DNA from 3 places in the Bradyrhizobium sp. B124 genome. Region 3 is predicted to be linked to each of the others. Evidence: predicted binding sites of a transcription regulator. Region 3 holds the regulator's gene; each other region holds the start of a gene.
What was found. Region 3 encodes HrcA, which represses chaperone genes, less so after heat shock. Its sites were predicted from a motif close to GTTAGCACTCNCNNNNNGNGAGTGCTAAC; they were not measured.
Positions count from the first base shown of each region.

Region 1: a site for HrcA is predicted at 3,420-3,448, ahead of AAFG13_RS32985 (co-chaperone GroES). Genes of this name have one in related genera too.
Region 2: a site for HrcA is predicted at 2,104-2,132, ahead of AAFG13_RS08315 (co-chaperone GroES). Genes of this name have one in related genera too.

Region 1 covers NZ_CP152413.1:6,924,238-6,929,144, reverse strand. The annotation lists gene AAFG13_RS33010 (protein phosphatase CheZ) at 206-982, shown strand; gene AAFG13_RS33005 (hypothetical protein) at 1,553-2,032, shown strand; gene AAFG13_RS33000 (hypothetical protein) at 2,140-2,337, opposite strand; gene AAFG13_RS32995 (hypothetical protein) at 2,282-2,494, shown strand; gene AAFG13_RS32990 (hypothetical protein) at 2,705-3,223, opposite strand; gene AAFG13_RS32985 (co-chaperone GroES) at 3,543-3,839, shown strand; gene groL (chaperonin GroEL) at 4,046-4,907, shown strand, end outside.
Region 2 covers NZ_CP152413.1:1,735,462-1,740,368, reverse strand. The annotation lists gene AAFG13_RS08325 (diphosphate--fructose-6-phosphate 1-phosphotransferase) at 219-1,376, shown strand; partial or broken gene AAFG13_RS08320 (alpha-amylase family glycosyl hydrolase) at 1,584-1,834, shown strand; gene AAFG13_RS08315 (co-chaperone GroES) at 2,168-2,485, shown strand; gene groL (chaperonin GroEL) at 2,627-4,270, shown strand; gene AAFG13_RS08305 (GlsB/YeaQ/YmgE family stress response membrane protein) at 4,713-4,907, shown strand, end outside.
Region 3 covers NZ_CP152413.1:5,629,181-5,634,087, forward strand. The annotation lists gene hemW (radical SAM family heme chaperone HemW) at 1-97, opposite strand, end outside; gene rdgB (RdgB/HAM1 family non-canonical purine NTP pyrophosphatase) at 84-719, opposite strand; gene rph (ribonuclease PH) at 731-1,444, opposite strand; gene hrcA (heat-inducible transcriptional repressor HrcA) at 1,619-2,707, shown strand; gene grpE (nucleotide exchange factor GrpE) at 2,872-3,477, shown strand; gene AAFG13_RS26835 (hypothetical protein) at 3,523-3,762, opposite strand; gene pncA (bifunctional nicotinamidase/pyrazinamidase) at 3,887-4,597, opposite strand; gene AAFG13_RS26845 (hypothetical protein) at 4,694-4,907, opposite strand, start outside.

The sequences.
Region 1 (4,907 bases), 1.3 Mb from region 3:
CGGAATCGCGGTTTGGATTCACCATCTCGACAATGCAGCGCGGTTTTGCCTGACAGCGTTTATTTTGCGTGAATGCCGCGGCGACATGGTTAATCGCCGGTATCGCAGCGGTTGCGCGCACTCGGCGCAAACTGTTCCCGCGTGAACCTGACGTTAAATCACCTTTCGCTAGAACGAACTGCAGTGAAGGGGCGGGAATGAAATCATGTCAGTGAAGCGTAAGCGTTTTCGTGTCGAGCAGGCCATGGGTGAAGTCGTGATGCCGGAGCCGGAAGTTGCCGGCAGCGGCGAGCTCGGTCCGATGCATCGGGAAATCATGGCGGAGCTTCGCTCGATCCGCGCCCAGATGGCCGCGGCACCGGCGCAGCGCACCGGCGACAGCGTCGATGCCGCCGTCGCCCGCGAAGTCGCCGAGACGCAAGCGCTGCTCGAGACCTACCGCGCGCAGGTCGAACAGTGCGAGAAGCTCAAGGTCGAGCTCGACCTGATCCACGACGCGATCAGCCGCACCAAGCGCGAGATCGCCGTGCTGCACGGCAAGAGCTTCAACGGCGAGGAGATGGCCAAGGTCAATGGCGAGCTCGGCGCCGTGGTCGGCGGCACCGAACAGGCCACCCAGCAGATCCTCGAGGCGGTGGAAGCGATCGACCAGGCCGCGACCGCGCTCGCGAACAACGTGACGCCCGACCAGCAGAAACGGCTCAGCGAAGATATTCAGGAGCGCGTGGTCTCGATCTTCGAGGCCTGCAACTTCCAGGACCTCACCGGCCAGCGCATCAGCAAGGTGATGCAGACGATGAAGTTCATCGAACAGCACATCAACGAGATGATGAACATCTGGGGCGGCGTCGACGCCATCAAGACCCACGTCCCGCCGATCGTCGACACCCGCGAGGGCGATGCCCGCCTGCTCAACGGCCCGAAGCTCGACGGCGACGCGGGCCACGCCTCGCAGGACGACATCGACGCTATGTTCAACTGACGCGACGTTCAACTGAGATTTGTCGGATCAAAACGAAAAGCGCCGGCCCCTCGGGCCGGCGTTTTTGTTTGAGCGGTGGTCGAGCCCGAGAGGGATCACCAGATAAAGTTGCCAGATCATCGCTCGCCGCGTTGCAAGGCGTGAGTAATTCTGTACGGCAGCTTTCCTTGCATGCACGTCAAGTGACACATCGGTCAGAACCTCTGTCTCGACCGCATGCAGTTTGTGCCAATTGTGACACCTGCAAATTTACTGGCAGGTCCGCTGTCGCAGGCGCATACTGTATGTGAGGAAATTGTCATGCGTGTGCCGGGAGCCAACATTGGGTGCCGGACTTCCGGAGTGAATCCGGTCGCCCCGAGCGGGGCTTCGCACTTTCACACAACACACAGTACAGCTTTGCCGGCCACTCGTTGCGCGCATCCAAGGGCGAACAGGCTTCGCCTGGGCGCGGCCGTCATTGAAACCATGACGATGCACGGCGGGTTTCTTGGGCGCTGATACCTGCGGCTTGTTGAGGAATCACTGATTGGGGGGAGCCACTGGACTACTCAACACTGGAGATCGAACATGACGCGAAGAAATGTCAGGAATACTGCAATTGCGCTCTCGACTTTCGCTTGTGCGACACTGTTCTCCATCACATGGTCTGAGCAGGGCGGCATTTCGGCGTCAGTCGAAAGCGCCCAGGCGCGCGTGGGCCGACCGCTGACGCCCGTGAGCGTCGCGGGCGTTGCACGTCGTCACACCCGGCGCGCTGCGTACGGGTACGGAGTCGGCGCGGGAATTGCCGCCACGGCCGCGGTCGCCACGGCAGCCGCCACTGCGCCGGTCTATGCTGGCTGGGGCACAAATAACTGGACCGATGCATACGCCGCCCAGACGGATCCCCACTTTGGCCAGCCCTACTATCCGGCACGAGCCTACTATGGTGGCAGCCCGTATTACGGTTATGCCGGATGGGCAGACTACAAGGCAGCCAATGGAATTACCTGCGAACCTGGCACGATGACGAAGATGGCCGACGGCCACAGTTACATCTGTCAGTGAGATCCGCGCAACGACACACGACAAGAGGGCGGGCTCAGTGAGCCGCCCTCTTTCATGTGAAGAGATCGATGCACATCGTGGCGGGCCGCGCCCAGCGTTGATCTACGTCAACATCGCCTGTCCTTTGCCAGCCAAATCTTCAGCCGCGCCTGAACCGCCGCAATCATCGTCGGTTCGCTTGCGATGGAGAGGATCACCATGCATCGGACGAACTTTTTTTCGACCAGGTCGGTTACGGTTACCGGGATCGTGGCGAGCCTCCTGTTGGGGGCAGCAGGTGTCGCGCTCAATCCGGCACCGGCCAAGGCGGTCGTCTACTGCCAGTATGTCGGCTATCCGAACGGTTGCGTAGCGAGGGCAGGCGTCGTGCTAAGGCCTCGTCCGGTGGCGCGGGCTACGGTTCGTCATCACGCGGGCGGCAACCTGAATGGTGGCGTCAATCGGGTTGGGGTCCGGCGATAAAGCAGGTCTTTGCAAGTCACAACCCAGGGCGACACGGCAAGGTTCGTGCTCCCAGCGGTTCGTTCATGGACAGACGAAAAACGCCGGCCCTCGGGGCCGGCGGTTTTGTTTTGACCTACGGCGAGGCCATGACGTCGAGATTCCCCGGTGCGCAGTTGCGCACCTGAGGTTCGATGCGTCGCATCGACCCCGAATGACGTGCCAGCCGCGTCACGCCCTCGGGGCGCAGCGGACGTAGACCATGTTGCCGTAGCGGGTGGCGGCGTCCTTGTCGACGAAACGGGTGATCAAGACCCGGCCGTCGAACGAGATGATCTCGCGGTCCTGCTCGCCGGGCACAGGTCCGGGCGGGCCGATATAGTTCTTGCCGCTCGGGGAACCCTTCAGCCGCAGTTCCTGCGGGGTGGCCTGGTCGGCGAGATGCATGATGACACCGCCGCTCTGGCCGGCACCGATCACGTAAGGCTGCTTGCACTGGCCGCGCGCGGCGGCCTCAGTGCGGGCGCGGTCGGCGGGATTCTGGAACGAGGCGAGGCCCCAGCGGCCGACGATCTCGTCGGGGCGGATGCTCGCCGGCATCTCCGGAGCCACTCCCGGTTCGACCGGCCCCGGCTCGGGGTTCGACGACAACGACGGCAGGCTCATGCTGCCGCATGCCCCCAAAAGTGTCGTCAGCGCCGAGACAGCCGCGAACCGTGCGACCAATCGCGCGTTGAGTGACCTGATCATATGCATCCCCCGAACTATCTCCCGGCCGCACCCGTCATGCAGCCAAGCGTAAAACTTAAGGCGGAGCAATGACGTCTGACAAAATTACGTCATCGCTACGATTTGGTTTCCGGTCCACCATCCTATATTGGCCTCACCAAGGCCTTAACCCGTTTGCTTGACAGAAACTGCGCCAAGCCATATTTCCCGGCGCACAATTAGCACTCTCGCACCACGATTGCTAAATGCGCCGGGCGTCCTGCCTGGCGCCGACCGGACCGGCATTCAACGCCGGTCTCGATGAACCGGACCTGAAACCGAGCCTCCAAGAGGGAACGTCATGGCTAAATCCACCTTCCGCCCACTGCATGACCGCGTCGTGGTCAAGCGTATCGATGCCGAGGAGAAGTCCAAGGGCGGCATCATCATTCCGGACTCGGCCAAGGAAAAGCCGTCCCAGGGCGAGATCGTCGCCGTCGGCCCGGGTGGCCGCGACGAGGCCGGCAAGCTGATCCCGATCGACCTCAAGGTCGGCGACCGCGTGCTGTTCGGCAAGTGGTCGGGCACCGAGGTCAAGCTCGACAACCAGGAGCTCCTGATCATGAAGGAGTCCGACATCATGGGCGTGCTGGCGTAAGGCCACGACCCAATTCGAGAAACGCGGCGCTCGCTCCGCTGTCATGCCCGGACTTGATCCGGGCATCCATCACGCTTCCCAAGACTCTTACTAGGGCGATGGATTGCCGGGTCACCCAGCACGAAGACGCACTTCGTGCTTTTGCCCGGCAATGACGCGCGAAGCGAGCGGCAAGCAATTCACAGACATTCCAGGAGTTCAAATCAATGGCTGCCAAGGACGTAAAATTCGCCGGAGACGCCCGCGACCGCATGTTGCGCGGTGTCGACGTGCTCGCCAATGCCGTGAAGGTGACGCTCGGCCCGAAGGGCCGCAACGTCGTCATCGAGAAGAGCTTCGGCGCTCCCCGCATCACCAAGGACGGCGTCACCGTCGCCAAGGAGATCGAGCTCGAGGACAAGTTCGAGAACATGGGCGCGCAGATGCTGCGCGAGGTCGCTTCCAAGACCAACGACACCGCCGGTGACGGCACCACCACCGCGACCGTGCTGGCGCAGGCCATCGTCCGCGAGGGCGCCAAGGCGGTCGCCGCCGGCATGAACCCGATGGACCTCAAGCGCGGCATCGACACCGCGGTCGCCGCCGTCATCAAGGACATCGAGAAGCGCGCCAAGCCGGTCGCCTCCTCTTCGGAAGTCGCCCAGGTCGGCACCATCTCGGCCAATGGCGATGCCGCGATCGGCAAGATGATCGCGCAGGCGATGCAGAAGGTCGGCAACGAGGGCGTCATCACCGTCGAGGAGAACAAGTCGCTCGATACCGAGGTCGACATCGTCGAGGGCATGAAGTTCGACCGCGGCTATCTCAGCCCCTACTTCATCACCAATGCCGAGAAGATGACCGCCGAGCTCGAGGATGCCTACATCCTGCTGCACGAGAAGAAGCTGACCGGCCTGCAGTCCATGCTGCCGGTGCTGGAAGCCGTGGTGCAGTCGGGCCGTCCGCTGTTGATCCTCGCCGAGGACGTCGAGGGCGAGGCGCTGGCGACGCTGGTGGTCAACCGCCTGCGCGGCGGCCTCAAGGTCGCCGCCGTCAAGGCGCCGGGCTTCGGCGATCGCCGCAAGGCGA
Region 2 (4,907 bases), 3.9 Mb from region 3:
GGCGGGCAAGCTGGTGGTTGTCGAAGTGGATCGTCGATGGACCGCAGTTGGCGCAAGGCGGTCCCTTCCTAAGGGCGACCTTTAGCACGGTTAGCAAGACGCAGATCCAAAGATCCATTCGCTGCAGGCCACAGCTCGTTGCAGGATTGGATAATCTTCGCTTCAATCGTCTCTCACTGTCCGCGGGCGACACGGCAAGAATAAGTTATGGAGGATTCATGCCATCGATCGTCATTGCCCAGGGCGGCGGCCCCACCGCTGTGATCAACCAGACGCTGTGCGGCGCCATCCTTGCCGCGCGCAGGCATGATCCGTCGTTGCAGATTCTCGGCGCGCGCTATGGCGTGCGCGGCCTCAAGGCGGACAACGTCGTCGACCTCACCGCCGTCCCCGAGGCGGATCTGCACCGCCTCGGCAACACGCCCAATTCGGCGCTCGGCTCGACCCGTGACAAACCAGATCCCGACACATGCTCTGATATCCTCGCGGCGCTGGACCGGCTCGACGCCCGTGCCTTCGTCTATATTGGCGGCAATGACACGGCCGGAACGCTCGAACTGCTGCGTCAACAGTCAAGTGGCCCCTGCCATTTCGTGCATGCCCCCAAGACGATCGATAACGACTTGATGGAGAACGATCATGTCCCCGGCTTCATCTCGGCCGCCGCCTTCGTCGCCAACGCCCTTGTCAGCATCGATCTCGATTTTCGCGCCATGCCCGGCATCCATGTGGCCATCGTTATGGGCCGTCATGCCGGCTTTCTCACCGCCGCCGCCGCAGGCTGGCAGCAGTCGCCCGACGATGCCCCGCATCTGATCTACACACCGGAACAGCCGTTCTCGGTTCCCCGGTTCCTCGACGAGGTCGATGCGGTTTATGCGCGTCTGGGCCGCTGCATCGTTTCGATGTCCGAGGGCGTGCAGGACGAGATGGGTCGGCCTCTCACCGAGGCGCTGGCGGGCGGGGCGGTCGAGCGCGACGCCCATGGCAATCTGCAATTGACCGGCGGCGATCTCGGCATCGAAATCCAGAAAGCGCTGAAATCGCGTTTTCGCAAGGCAAGGGCGCGCGTCGATACGCTAGGCTATCTACCACGCGGATATATCGGCGTGATCGACGAAACCGACCGCAAGGAGGCTTTCGCCGCAGGCGAATTTGCCGCGCAAAGCGCCTTAACCGGCAGTGGCTCGGTGGTGCTACACTATGACGGCGACCGCATCGAACCTCAGCTCGTGCCGCTCGAGCGTGTGGCTGGCAAAACGCGTCGTATGCCGGACGACTTCTTTGCTGGCAGCGGTGCCGTTTCGGCTGAGGGACGGGGCTATTTTCGGCGGCTTCTACCCACACGGCCCGACATCTTCCTGCCGTTCGTGTGAAAATTCCGGATAGGGCATTCTCAACGTGAGGCTCTCAGAAGTGTTTTTTGGGCACAACCGCGGACGTCCGCTCGTGGGCAACGCCGTCCTTGTGCGGAGCTTGGCTACAGTTCCAGCCGGTCCGAAGTACGAGAGCTGGAGAAGAACCGTCGTCTTCTGATCACAACAGGTAGAGAGTTCATTTTCACCGCTCGGATTGGCTGCTGCATGACCGCGCTCTGGTGGCAGGCGGCTGTGATCTATCAGATCTACCCACGTTCCTTTCAGGACACCAATGACGACGGCATCGCGACCTCATGGGGATCGAGCGTCGGCTCGACTATCTTGTCAGCCTTGGGGTCGACGCGATCTGGATCTCCCCCGTCTACCCGTCGCCGATGGTTGATTTCGGCTCTGACGTCGCAGACTACTGCGTTGTCGATCCACGCTTCGGCAGTCTGGCAGACTTCGACGATCTGCATTGCCAACTTGCCGTCCGGGGCCGACGACCGGATGATGCCTGGCACGGCGTCGACGATTTGGCGGAGCTTGTATTCGCTATCCCGAAGGGCTCCCTCGGCGCGCTGGCGTTCGGTCAAATCGAGCACGAATGCCACCGTCTATCAGCATGACTATTTCGCCTGCTATCAATCGCACTAGGGCCTCGTCCTCTAGGGACTCGAGGCAAAGTCTAACATCCTGGGCCGAAGCCCTTGCGGGCGAGTGTTGTAGGCTTATGTGAAGAGCGACTAGCACTCGCTCATTGCGACTGCCAATCCAGAAAATAAATCACAAAATCCAAGGAGGATCGCATGAAATTTCGTCCGCTCCACGACCGCGTTGTGGTCAAGCGCATCGACGCCGAAGACAAGACCGCAGGCGGCATCATCATTCCGGACACTGCCAAGGAAAAGCCCTCCCAAGGCGAAGTCATCGCCGTCGGCTCGGGCGGCCGTGACGAGGCCGGCAAGCTGATCCCGATCGACATCAAGGTCGGTGACCGCGTCCTGTTCGGCAAGTGGTCGGGCACTGAGGTCAAGATCGACGGTGTCGACCTCCTGATCATGAAGGAGGGTGACATCATGGGCGTCCTCACCGACGTTCCCGCCACCAAGAAGAAGGCCGCTTAAGCGTTTAGCCCGTTTCCTTATTATAGGGGCGGGCGCAACCGGCATCTCGAAGGATGAGGTCGTCATTCAAGTCTTCATCCCTCAAGGACCCGCCAAGTCGCGCGAGCTTCGGGACCTGATCAGTCGAAAAGGGAGATCATTATGTCAGCCAAAGAAGTCAAATTCGGCGTCGATGCCCGGGACCGCATGTTGCGCGGTGTCGACATTCTCCATAATGCGGTGAAAGTGACACTCGGTCCTAAGGGCCGCAATGTCGTGCTCGAGAAGTCGTTCGGCGCTCCCCGTATCACCAAGGACGGCGTCACCGTCGCCAAGGAGATCGAGCTCGAGGACAAGTTCGAGAACATGGGCGCCCAGATGGTGCGCGAAGTCGCCTCCAAGTCCGCTGACGCGGCCGGCGACGGCACCACCACAGCGACTGTGCTTGCAGCTGCGATCGTCCGTGAAGGCGCCAAGTCGGTTGCCGCCGGCATGAACCCGATGGACCTGAAGCGCGGTATCGACCTCGCGGTCGAAGCCGTCGTTGCGGACCTCCAGAAGAACTCGAAGAAGGTCACCTCGAACGAGGAGATCGCCCAGGTCGGCACCATTTCGGCCAACGGCGATGCCGAGATCGGCAAGTTCATCGCCGACGCCATGAAGAAGGTCGGCAACGAGGGCGTGATCACGGTTGAGGAAGCCAAGTCGCTGGAGACCGAACTGGAAGTCGTCGAGGGTATGCAGTTCGACCGCGGCTACATCTCGCCCTATTTCGTCACCAACGCCGACAAGATGCGCGTTGAGATGGAAGATGCCTACGTCCTGATCAACGAGAAGAAGCTATCTCAGTTGAATGAATTGCTTCCCTTGTTGGAAGCTGTGGTGCAGACCGGCAAGCCGCTGGTCATCGTCGCTGAAGACGTCGAGGGCGAGGCGCTTGCCACCCTGGTCGTCAACCGCCTGCGTGGCGGCCTGAAGGTCGCGGCCGTCAAGGCTCCGGGCTTCGGCGATCGCCGCAAGGCCATGCTGCAGGACATCGCGATCCTGACCGGCGGCCAGGCCATCTCGGAAGACCTCGGCATCAAGCTCGAGAACGTCACGCTGCAGATGCTCGGTCGCGCCAAGAAGGTGATGATCGACAAGGAGAACACCACGATCGTCAACGGCGCCGGCAAGAAGGCCGACATCGACGCCCGCGTTGCCCAGATCAAGGCGCAGATCGAGGAAACCACCTCGGACTACGACCGTGAGAAGCTGCAGGAGCGTCTCGCCAAGCTCGCAGGCGGCGTCGCGGTGATCCGCGTCGGCGGCGCAACCGAAGTCGAGGTGAAGGAGCGCAAGGATCGCGTTGATGACGCGATGCATGCGACCCGCGCGGCTGTCGAGGAAGGCATCGTGCCGGGCGGTGGCGTCGCCTTGCTCCGTGCCTCCGAGCACCTCAAGGGCATTCGCACCAAGAACGACGACCAGAAGACCGGCGTCGAGATCGTGCGCAAGGCATTGTCCTACCCGGCCCGCCAGATCGCGATCAACGCCGGTGAGGACGGTTCGGTGATCGTCGGCAAGATCCTCGAGAAGGATCAGTACTCGTACGGCTTCGACTCGCAGACCGGTGAATACGGCAACCTGATCTCGAAGGGCATCATCGATCCGACCAAGGTGGTTCGGGTGGCGATCCAAAACGCGTCCTCGGTGGCGGCTCTTCTGATCACCACCGAAGCCATGGTGGCCGAAGTGCCGAAGAAGAACGCGGGTGGCGGCGGCATGCCTCCGGGTCCGGGCGGAATGGGTGGCATGGACTTCTAACTCCGAACATTCGGAGCTCAACAATAAGATGGCTCGGCAGCGATGCTGGGCCTTCTGTACTGGCTATACGTCAATCTCGACCAGTAAGATCGCGACTCTACTTGATCCGGAGGAAACCTACCTGAAATCTGCACCTATCGATTCGTAGCTTTTTCGACTTTGCGAGTGCACCGCCGCGGCTGTCTGATAGATCGGATCGAGACTTGGCCGATTGCCGATCGGACTGGTCGCATAGGTCGGAAGAAGCCTGATGAGACGTCTACGGGCTATCATCCGCCATCGCTGAGCAATATTGCACATTTGTTTGCGCGGAGCGGTCAACTTGTTCCGCCAGAACAAACGATGCCTGAGCAATATTGCACAGTTTCTGTCCCCGCTCGGGGCTATCCTGCGTAACCGCGGTAGCATCATAGCGTGGCTGTCGGATCGTGAGGACGCAAAGATGAACATGTCCGGCGAAAGCCTTCTCGTCATCTTGGTTGTCGGCGTCGCCGCCGGCTGGCTTGCTGGCCAGCTCGTCCGCGGGACTGGCTTTGGCCTCGTTGGCGATCTCATCGTGGGAATCGCGGGCGCCTTCATTGCAAGCTGGCTGTTTCCGCAACTCGGAATCCATTTCGGTTTGGGTATCGTCTCAGCG
Region 3 (4,907 bases):
GCCGGACGTGGCTGTTGAAATCGCAATACGGGCATTTGGACAGGCAGAACGGCCAGTGCACGTAGACGCCGAAAGCTTCTCGTTCAGCGTGGCTCAAGGCAGATCTCCGCGAGCTTCACGAAAGCGCGGGCGCGATGCGACAGGCCGAGCCCGAGCGGCGGCAGGCCGTGCTTCTCGATGCTGCTCATCTCGCCAAAGGTCCGCGTGTGCCCGTCGGGCAGGAAAGCCGGATCATAGCCGAATCCGGCGGTGCCGCGCGGCGGCCAGACCAGGGTTCCATCGGCGCGGGCCTCGACCTCTTCGAGGTGATCGTCCGGCCAGGCCACGCACAGTGCGGAGACGAAGTGCGCACTTCGGCGGTCCGGCGCGGTGGCGCCGCGCTCCTGCAGCAGGCGCTCGATCCGCGTCATCGCCGCCATGAAGTCCTTGCCCTCGCCGGCCCAGCGCGCCGAGTAGATCCCGGGCGCGCCATCGAGCGCGTCGACCACGAGGCCGGAATCGTCGGCGAAAGCCGGCAGTCCCGTCGCCTTCGCGGCCTCGATGGCCTTGATCGCCGCGTTGGCGCGAAAGCTGTCGCCGGTCTCCTCGGGCTCGGCGAGACCGAGCTCGCCGGCCGACACCGCCTCCACGCCGTGCGGCGCCAGCAGTTCCCGCATCTCGGCAAGCTTGCCGGGATTATGGGTGGCGATGACGAGCCTTCCGGTGATTCGGCGGTGCATGACCAATCTGACTACGCCACCGCGATCTTTTGCAAGTCGACCAGACGCGCGACACCTTTGCGCGCCAGTGCCATCAGCGCCAGGAATTCACCTTCCGAGAACGGCGTCTTCTCGGCGGTGCCCTGCACCTCGATGATGCGGCCGTCGCCGGTCATGACGAAATTGGCGTCGGTGTCGGCCTCGGAGTCCTCGGCATAGTCGAGATCGAGCACCGGCGTGCCCTGGTAGATGCCGCAGGAAATCGCCGCCACGTTGTCGCGCAACACGTTGGTCTTCAGCATGTTGCGGGTCTTCATCCAGTTGATGCAGTCGGCCAGCGCCACCCAGGCACCGGTGATCGAGGCGGTGCGGGTGCCGCCATCGGCCTGGATGACGTCGCAATCGACCGTGATCTGGCGCTCGCCGAGCGCCTCGAGGTCGACGGCCGCGCGCAGCGAGCGGCCGATCAGCCGCTGGATCTCGACCGTGCGGCCGCCCTGCTTGCCGGCGGAGGCCTCGCGGCGGGTGCGTTCCAGGGTGGCGCGCGGCAGCATGCCGTATTCGGCGGTGACCCAGCCGCGGCCCTGGCCCTTCAGCCAAGGCGGCAACCGCTCTTCCAACGTGGCGGTCACCAGCACATGGGTGTCGCCGAACTTCACCATGCAGGAACCCTCGGCATATTTGACGACGCCGCGTTCCAGCGACACGGGACGCAGTTCATCGGGCGCACGGCGGCTTGGCCGCATTGGAAATCCTCCAGAATTCCGAGAAAGTGGGTTGGGCGTGCTTGTAGGAGGGGGAAGGGGCAGCGGCAAGGGTTTTCGGCCCCGGGATGGTCCGGTGCCAGGGTGGCCGAATGCACGCTTGTCACAGGCCTCCGGGAGCGACAGATTAGGCAGCAATTGTGAAGGACTGGGAGTGTGACGCACCACGATCCGATAGGCCTGATCGCGCCGCATGCAGGGCTCGCCCAGCTCAACGAGCGTTCGCGCGACATTTTTCGTCAAATCGTCGAAAGCTATCTCGCGACCGGCGAGCCGGTCGGTTCGCGCAATATCTCGCGCCTGATCGCATTACCGCTGTCGCCGGCCTCGGTCCGCAATGTGATGTCGGATCTCGAGCAGCTCGGCCTGATCTATGCGCCGCACACCTCGGCGGGCCGGCTGCCGACCGAACTCGGCCTGCGCTTCTTCGTCGACGCCCTGATGCAGGTCGGCGACCTCACCGAGGCCGAGCGGCAATCGATCCAGACCCAGCTTGCTGCCGTCGGCCGTGCGCAATCGGTCGAGGCGGCGCTTGGCGAAGCGTTGACGCGGCTGTCGGGGCTGACCCGTGCGGCGGCGGTGGTGCTGACGCAGAAGTCGAACGCGCGGCTGAAGCACATCGAATTCGTGCGGCTGGAGCCGGAGAAAGCGCTGGTCGTGCTGGTCGGCGAAGACGGCCAGGTCGAAAACCGGGTGCTGGCATTGCCGCCGGGCGTTCCCTCCTCGGCCCTGATCGAAGCGACCAATTTCCTCAATGCGCGGATTCGCGGCCGGACGCTGGCCGAAGCGCGGCTCGAGCTCGAGACGGCATTGACGCAAAACCGCGCCGAGCTCGATCAGCTCACGCAAAAGGTCGTCGCGGCCGGCATCGCGAGCTGGTCCGGCGGCGAGAGCGAGGACCGCCAACTGATCGTGCGCGGTCACGCCAATCTGCTCGAGGATCTGCATGCGCTGGACGATCTCGAGCGCATCAAGTCGCTGTTCGACGATCTCGAGACCAAGCGCGGCGTGATCGATCTGCTTGGCCGTGCCGAGCGCGGCGAGGGCGTGCGGATCTTCATCGGCTCGGAGAACAAGCTGTTTTCGCTGTCGGGTTCCTCCACCATCATCGCGCCCTACGGCGACGCCCAGGGCCGGATCGTCGGCGTCCTCGGCGTGATCGGACCGACGCGGCTGAACTATGCGCGGGTGATCCCGACCGTCGACTATGCCGCGCGCATCGTCAGCAAGATGCTGGGTGGCTGAGCGGACTGGATTTCGCCTTCATTTGACGGGTTTTCTTCGCCCGAACTGGAGATCCCACTGCCTGAGGCCGGTATGTTGCGCTTGATTTTCGCCGCCCAAAGCACGATATCCCGGGCAGCAATCCCCAAGATTTGAACCGACGCGAGTTTTCGAGAAGGCAAGCCATGACCGATCCGAACCGGGCCAATGATAACACCGAGAATTCGGCGCCGACGGGTGAGCCCGTGGTCTCGAAGCCCTACATCATGCCTGACGATCCCGAGGTGGGATCGGTTGAGGCGCTGACCAAGGAACTCGCCGAGGCGCGCGACCGGACGCTGCGCACGCTGGCCGAGATGGAGAACCTCCGTCAGCGCACCCGCCGCGAGGTTGCCGACGCCAAGACCTACGGTATCACCGGCTTCGCCCGCGACGTGCTCGATATCGCCGACAATCTGCAGCGCGCGATCGATGCCGTGCCGGCCGAGACCAAGGAATCCGCCGATCCCGGCCTGAAGGCGCTGATCGAAGGCGTCGAGCTGACCGAGCGTTCGCTGCTCAACGCGCTGGAGAAGAACGGCGTGAAGAAGTTCGATCCGATCGGCGAGAAGTTCGATCCGAACTTCCAGCAGGCGATGTTCGAGGTGCCGGACACCTCGGTGCCGTCGGGCACCGTGGTGCAGGTCGTGCAGGCCGGCTACATGATCGGCGATCGCATTCTGCGTCCGGCGCTGGTCGGCGTCTCCAAGGGTGGCGCCAAGGCGGCCCCGAGCGCCGACATCACGGTCTGATCGCTTCGACGCCAGCCCTGAAGCTGCGAGCTTGCTGCTGTCGTTTCACGGCAGCGGCTTCTTATGCGCCTTCGGCCAATAGGTGCCGAAGCTCCAGAGATTTCCTTCCGGGTCACGGCAGGCGAAATCGCGGCTGCCATAGTCGGTGTCACGCAGTTCCATTTCGTCGCGGTAGATCACGTGCTCGGTGAATCCGATCACTGTCTTGAGCCAGCCGATCATCGCCTCGGCGTCCTTGCAGCGCAGGGTCGGGTAGATGCGCGGGGATTCGATGTCGTGCGTCATGGTCGCGCCGTCTCGCGGTAACCTGTAATTCCGACAATCAGGCCTGCCAGCGACGGCGGGCGTCGCGCGAAGTCGAATGCGACGGGGGCCCCAAGCTCGGCCATGTGGATCTCGCGCGGAATGCCTACGCGATGTCCGACGACTGGATCCGCTTGACGCCGGCCTTGTCCATGTCGGTCCAGGCCTTGGCGAGCGATCCCTGGGTGTCGATGCCGCGGCAGGCGTCCTCCACGACATAGGTTTCGAAGCCGGCCTTGCGCGCATCGAGCGCGGTCCATGCCACGCAGAAATCGGTGGCGAGCCCGGCCACGAAAACCCGCTCGACATTGCGCGCCTTCAGATAGGCGGCAAGCCCCGTGGTAGTCTTGCCGTCGGCTTCGGTGAAGGCGGAGTAGCTGTCGACGTCCTTGTGAAAACCCTTGCGGATGATCAGCTCGGCCTGCGGGATCGCGAGATCCTTCGACAGCGAGGCGCCGTCGGTGCCCTGCACGCAGTGGTCGGGCCACAGCACCTGCTTGCCATAGGCGAGGTCGATGGTCTCGAACGGCTTCTTGCCGGCATGGACCGAGGCAAACGAGATGTGTCCAGGCGTGTGCCAGTCCTGCGTCATCACCACATTGGCAAAGCTCTTGGCGATCTTGTTGATGACAGGCACCACCTGCTCGCCGTCCTTCACCGCGAGGCTGCCGCCGGGCAGGAAGCAGTTCTGGACGTCGATCACGAGCAGCGCGGAGCCATCGTCGGGCTTGATCGCAGCCGCCCAGAGGCTCCTGGGAACCAGGGTCGCAAGCGCCAACGTGCCGAGGCCTGCAACTATCTGTCGTCGATCCAACATCGCGCCCCTCCTCGCTTTGATACCGCGCGAGGAGGCTAGTTCCGTTCGGCGAACGGCGAAAGTGGGATTTTTCCAACCGGCCTTGCGAAGGGCCGATCAGCCGCGCGGCTGGATGCCGTCGCGGACCGCGCGGAAGCGCGGGAAGGCCGTCTCCCAATCGGTGCGCGGCGAGCTGCCGATGACCCGCAGCGATGTCTGCGCGCCGAACCGCAGCCACTGCACGATGGTCACCGGGGTGTTGTCCTTGCCGCTGACGGCGTCGATCCGGGTCTCGAAGCCGGGCTGGCCGTCGATCCGGATCGGTTCGGAC